3 regions of the Clostridium sp. NSJ-145 genome follow, and region 2 is predicted to be linked to each of the others. Evidence: riboswitches for the same ligand, from Rfam matches in the RefSeq annotation. Region 2 holds a riboswitch; each other region holds the start of a gene.
What was found. A riboswitch is a leader RNA that binds a small molecule or an ion and turns the genes downstream of it on or off. The one in region 2 is predicted to bind lysine.
Positions count from the first base shown of each region.

Region 1 (2,287 bases), on a different contig from region 2:
AAATAATATGCAGTTCCAAGTTCTTTAATTACTGAACCTAAAGACCAAGCTAATATAAGAATAACTCCTGTAATAATTAGCCCTTTCATTCCATCTACCCAAGTTTCTATAGCTTCACTTAAAGTAAATATCTTTTTACTAACAGCCATAATTATAGTTACAACTGATGCAAATAATGCTGATTGGAATAATGCTACTGAAGCATCTGCTGCTGAGAAAGCTTCCATTATTCCTGCAAATGACATTGGTGAGTTAGTCATTATTTGTTGAAGTGCTACGTTATCTCCACCCATTATTGAGCTATATCCACTATAGTAGAATGCTACTAGCGCTGAAATAATTAGTGTCCCTATTGGAATAATTGCATTCCATATGCTAAGCTCTACACCTTCTTTTGGTTCTAATTCATCCATTTGTGAAGATGATGCTGCTATCTCTTCAACAATATCTTTATTTCTCTTTCTTGCAGCTATTTCAGCTTTTCTCATTGGTCCAAATTCTTTTAAAGTAACTGCTGTAATAATTATAAATGCAAGAATTAATATGTTGTAAAATCTATATGGTATAGTTTGAAGGAATACTCCAAATCCACTTGCTTCTACACCTATTTGATTAAACCCTTCACCTATTAAGCTAACTTCTAATCCAATCCAAGTTGATATTATTGCAAGCCCAGCTACTGGCGCTGCAGTTGCATCAATTATAAACGCTAATCTCTCTCTTGAAATCTTCATCTTATCAGCTACTGGACGCATTATAGGTCCAACTATAAGTGAATTTGCGTAATCATCAAAGAATACGAATAATCCTAATAACCAAGTTATTAATTGAGTGCTTCTTGCAGTCTTTGCTTTTTTTGCTAAAGCTTCTGCTATAGCCTTAGCTCCACCCATTTTACCTACTAAATTAATAACTCCTCCAATTGCCAATACCTGAAGTATTATACCTGCATTCCATGGATCTGCTAAAGAATTTAATGCTCTTGTAACAAAATCTAAGAATGCTTGTATAAGTGCATAAAACACATTATATCCTGTAAGGCTAATTAAAAAGCTACCTGATAAAATCCCTATAAATAAAGAAATAACAACGTTCTTAGTAATAAATGCTAATACTATCGCTACTATTGGTGGTATTAAAGTTAATAACCCAAATCTTTCTGCATTTACTGCTGCTGGTTCTAACTCACTGGCAAATGCCATTGTTGTTGATAAAGTAAAAATAATCATTGTTAGTAGGATTACTCTAAATCCCGTCTTTTTCATTTTTGTTTCCCCCTAATTAATATATTTTTTGTGAATAATTAAAGGGTTTTGCTTTTGTGCAATAAAAAGAGCCTTGAGTTAACACTCAAGGCCCTAAAATTGCATTAAAAAATTAGGTCTTCCTCAAATGATAGCTCACCACAAAAACAAGTTTGTGACAGTGATATATATATTATATACATCCCCAGCTATACAACCTTAAAGCATTAGTTGTATGCTTCGGCGATAATTCCTTTCCTATTAACTCACAGTGCTTACCTCATCAATAGTACTCTTAAGTATCGCGCCTCTACCTTTATTTATTCACGATTAATTTATTATAATTATACACATTATATTCGTTCTTGACAATACCATTTTATAACTTTTTTCAAGTATATTTATTTAATGTTATTATTATACTTTGCCATAAAAGTTTCTATTTCTTCCACAGTCTTTATCATTCCACTTGTTAAATTTACTACTCCATCTTTCGTTACTAGAATATCGTCTTCTATTCTTATGCCCATATTTTCTTCTTCAATATAAATTCCTGGTTCTACTGTATATACTACACCTTCTTTAAATGTTATATCTCTATGAGGTGTTTCTAAATCATGAGTATCTAGTCCTAAACTATGTCCAATGCTATGAAAATAATACTTACTAACCTCTGATTTTTCTTTTATAAGTCCAAGTTTAATACATTCTTCAGCTATTAGATCAGTAGCTTTTTTATTGATATCTCTAAATGTTTTTCCTGGTTTTATATCATTTATTATTTCTTCGTTAACCTTTAAAACAGCATTATAAACAGCTTTTTGTCTCTCTGTAAATTTTCCGTTTACAGGGAAGGCTCTCGAAATATCTGCATTGTAAAAGTTATATTGTGCTCCTAAATCAAACTGAATTAAATCTCCGTCTTTTAATTCTGAATCATTTGCTACATAGTGTAATGTAGCTGCATTTTTTCCTGCAGCTGCAATAGTTTTAAATGCAAAATCCTTTACCCCATTATTTTTACATACAAAATCAAAATATGA
Region 1 is NZ_JAJNOS010000013.1:78,992-81,278, forward strand. Features, by position in the region: gene LQE93_RS12460 (Na+/H+ antiporter NhaC family protein) at 1-1,265, opposite strand, end outside; lysine riboswitch at 1,389-1,565, opposite strand; gene LQE93_RS12465 (aminopeptidase P family protein) at 1,646-2,287, opposite strand, start outside.
Region 1: another riboswitch for lysine. It lies ahead of LQE93_RS12460 (Na+/H+ antiporter NhaC family protein); the one in region 2 lies ahead of lysA (diaminopimelate decarboxylase).

Region 2 (2,287 bases):
AAAAACATAAATTCTTATTAAAACATTACATCATTTTTTAAAATATCTTCATAACTCTCTCTTTTAACTGCTATTCTCGCTATACCATCCCTTACAAATACAACTGCTGGTCTAGGTATCCTATTATAATTACTAGCCATTGAATAATTATAAGCCCCAGTACTTAAAACAGCTAAAATATCATTTCTTTCAACTTTAGGAAGCATTATATCCTTAACTATAATATCTCCTGATTCACAGCATTTTCCAGCTATCGTATATTCAATTTTTTCCTTATTATCGAACTTATTAGCTACTACAGCTTCATACTTTGCATCATACAATGCAGTTCTGATATTATCTGTCATTCCTCCATCAACAAAAATATAATTTTTATCACCGTAAGTCTTTTTTGTTCCACCAACCTTATATAACGTTGTACCTGCATTTGCAATAATTGATCTTCCTGGTTCTATCATTATTTTAGGTATTAATAAATTATGCTTTTCACATTCTTCTTTAATTGATATCACCATGTTATTTAAGAAATTACTTAATTCTATAGGTATATCTCCATCAGAATAGTAAACTCCAAAGCCTCCACCCATATTTAATTCTCTAGTAACAAAATCACATTTTTCTTTTATTTTGCTAATAAAATCAACCATAACTGAAACACTCATATAAAAAGATGTTTCCTGAAATATTTGTGATCCTATATGACAATGAAATCCTCTTAAAGTAACCCTTTCACTATTCATAAATTTTCTTACTACTTCATATATATCTTCACTAAATATAGATTCTCCAAATTTTGAATCATTTTTAGATGTTTGTATATATTCATGGGTGTGAGCATCTACTCCTGGATTTACTCTTAAAAGAACTTCAATTTTTTTATCTAATTCATTACATAAATATTCAATTAAATCTAATTCATCTCTATTATCAACTACTATTCTTCCTATACCTGATTCTATAGCCAATCTTAACTCTTCTTCTGTTTTATTATTTCCATGCATGTAAACCCTACTTAATGGAAATTTACTTCTAATAGCCGTGTAAAGTTCCCCTCCTGAAACTACATCAAGAGATAACCCTTCTTCTTCTATTACCTTGCAAATCGCTAAGTTTAAAAATGCCTTTGAGGCATATATTACTTCTGTTTCAATTCCTTTTCCTTTAAAATTATCATTAAAAACTCTACAGTTTCTTCTTACTAACTCTTCATCAACTACATATAACGGAGTTCCATATTCTTTTGCTAGATAAACAACATCACAATTACCTATTTCTAAATTACCATTTTGATTTTTTTTCATAGTTCCAAATAAATTCATGTTATATCCTCCTATTTACTAAAATTCAACTTATATAAGTTAGTAAATAAAAAACAGTCATGAGCAAAAGGTACTCATGACTGTTTTAAAACAATATAAAACAAAACCTTCTGCCCCAACAAGATGTAGCTCTTCTTTATGAAAATTGGGCAATTCTCATAAGACAGTTCTATGCTTCTTAAACATAGACCCAATAAATAGACTCTTATCTATTTATTTCGGCGATGGCCCCTTTCCTATACATTGAAGTTATCAAATCTCAGATCTGAACTTTCTGTTATAGTACTGATGACAATCGCGGCCTCTACAACAAGTTGTTTAAAACATATTAAATTCACATTAACTTAAATAAAGTTTAACATTTTCTTACATTTGTGTCAAATATTTATTACAATTTTATTATCTAGCTAAAAAAGTATTCCTCTTATATTTTCTTATATAACTATTTTTTCTTACTCTTTAGCTATATATGCTATTTTATTATTTCCAAAAAACATTTGCTCCCACAAAGCATCACTTTCTAAAACCTCTTTTCCTTTAGATGATTCTATTGTTAATCTAGCTTTTCCAATACATCTAAGATAAGTTGGATTTATTCCTCTTGATACTGAAAATAAAATTTCACTATAAGATAATCCCATAACATTTAAAAGAGATGATGCAAAAATATCCTTCTCTCTTATGAATTCTATCGTATACTTTGTTTCATTCTCATCTACATAAATAAAAGTTATATTATTATCTATAAATTTTTCTGTTAAATTATGCTCTTTTGTATTATTCCTTTCAATCTTAATTTTATTCTCATCTTCCACTAGAACCTCTTCATTTTTTGCAATAAATAAAGTAGCAGATCTTAAATAATCATATTTTTTCTCTGAAATAATATCATTAGCAACAATTGTATAAGGACCTATCTTAGCTCTACACCAATACCAATGATTTATTATTCTATCCATTTCAACATT
Region 2 is NZ_JAJNOS010000001.1:216,973-219,259, forward strand. Features, by position in the region: gene lysA (diaminopimelate decarboxylase) at 18-1,319, opposite strand; lysine riboswitch at 1,438-1,634, opposite strand; gene LQE93_RS01165 (hypothetical protein) at 1,772-2,287, opposite strand, start outside.

Region 3 (2,287 bases), on a different contig from region 2:
TGTCCTGAACCTGAGATTATGAAGAAGTTTACTATCATTTGAACTATGTACATTAAATATGCAGCTATTAATGATGGAAGCTTTCCAATAAGACCAACTAATCCAAATAACACTGTATCTATTATTTGAGCATTTTCTGCTAATATTACTATTCCTTTAGCACAACCTATTATTACAGCTGCACCAATCATTCCTTTTGCACCTTCTATAAATGCATCTGCCATATCATTAACTGATAATCTTCCAATTATACCTGAAATTAATCCCATTGCTAAGAATACAGCTGCAATTTCTGAAATATAGAATCCTTTTGCTAATACTCCCCATACAATAACACCAATAGATACTGCTAAAAGAGATAATATAACTTTATGTTTTATTGTAAATTCTTCATGACTATTTACATTTAAATCTAACTTTTCTTTTTTCTTTTTATCTGATTCATACACTAAACTCTTAGTTGGATCTTTTTTAATTTTCTTTGCGTATAGCATTAATAGTATTATTCCCACAGTTGTAGTAATGCACCATGCTATAGTACGGAATCCAACACCAGAACCTACCTCTACACCTGCAATATTTTGTGCTATATGTACTGTAAATGGGTTTAACATTGCTGTTGAAAATCCTAATATACATGCAAGATATGTAACGGCCACAGTTAATATACTGTCATATCCTAATGCTAGCATAAGCGGAAGTAATAATGTTATAAATGGTATAGCTTCCTCTGACATACCAAAAACAGCTCCACCAATTGAGAATATAAATGTAAGTATAGGTATTATTAATATTTCTCTACCTTTTAGTTTATCAACTAATTTAACTATACCAAGATCTATAGCTTTAGTTCTTGATACAACATTTATTGCTCCACCTACTATAAATAAAAATGCAATTATTTCTGCTGCACTTATTATACCTTCAAAAGGTGCTTGTAAAATTGCAAATAAACCTTGTGGATTACTTTCAATATAACTGAATGTTCCATCTACTACTACAGTCCTACCTGCTTCATTTACAACCCTTTCATACGCTCCTCCTGGAACAAAGTAAGTAGCTACTGCCACTAAAAGTATAATTCCAAAAATTATTACTAAAGTATGTGGCATTTTAATTTCTTTTTTCATGACATCATCAGAATTATTCTGTTTCTTTTGTAAATTTAACATTTTCATCCCCCCGTTTTTTATAAGTATTAAAAAAGAGCCTTAAGCTTATCACTTAAGACTCTAATAAATTCAGTACTAATACCTTATCTAAAATTAACTTTAGTGATAGCTCATCATAACAGACGTTATGACAGTGTTATGCATATTCTACATAACCCCAACGAAATAACCTTAAAGCCTCAGTTATTCGTTTCGGCGACACCTCCTTTCACTTTGCACTCGTGCTTAATCTTATTGCAAAGCTACTATTAAATATCGCAACCTCTATCTTATTTTTATTAAATTATCTATGTATAATTATACATAGTTCGACTTAATAATGCAAGTTTTTTTACAAACCTCTAATTTATACTAATAAATCCTAGCTTTATACTTTTCCAATTCTTCATTTAATCTTTGTATCTCTTCATCTTTTTCCCTTAACTTATTTTCATAGTAATTTTCTTTATCTCCAAGATTATTATTTAACATGTTTATTAATGAAGCCATTTCATCAGCACTTCCCACTATTCTATTAAAAAGTAAAAGATTAGATTTTAATATCTCTGGAATTTCATGATGTGAATATCTAAGTCTATGGTCTATTTCCCCATACCCCTCTTCAAATATAGTTCTTACTTGAATTTCAGCAATAACCTTTTGATTTGTTGGATAACATTCTACTAAGTAATGTACTGACCTATATCCAGATTGCCTTGATCTTACCTCTATTCCTAAATCATCAAATATTAATCTATCATCTCCATCCCTTATATTTGCAGTTATTTCAATAACCTTCCATGTGTTTACTATAAAATCGTGTATATCTTTCCATTGGTCCTTAAATATATGTAAAACTCTTATTCCTATTAAATCTGTTATCTCATTTTTATAATTATCTACATTAAAATAAAAATCTTTTCCATTTTTTATTTTTCTATCTTCTGTTTTTCTTATTATCTTTTCAATAAGTCTTTCTGGATTTTTTATTCTTGACTTAACAGAATGTATATTCTCATTAGAACGTAATATATTTGCAATAAAATCTGCTTGAGTTTCATATGAACTTTGGTATTTTACAAAGTCGTCATACACTTTCTCTAATTCTTCAAAATCTATATTATTTCTATCTATAT
Region 3 is NZ_JAJNOS010000016.1:61,640-63,926, forward strand. Features, by position in the region: gene LQE93_RS13895 (YfcC family protein) at 1-1,172, opposite strand, end outside; lysine riboswitch at 1,271-1,447, opposite strand; gene LQE93_RS13900 (RelA/SpoT domain-containing protein) at 1,524-2,287, opposite strand, start outside.
Region 3: another riboswitch for lysine. It lies ahead of LQE93_RS13895 (YfcC family protein); the one in region 2 lies ahead of lysA (diaminopimelate decarboxylase).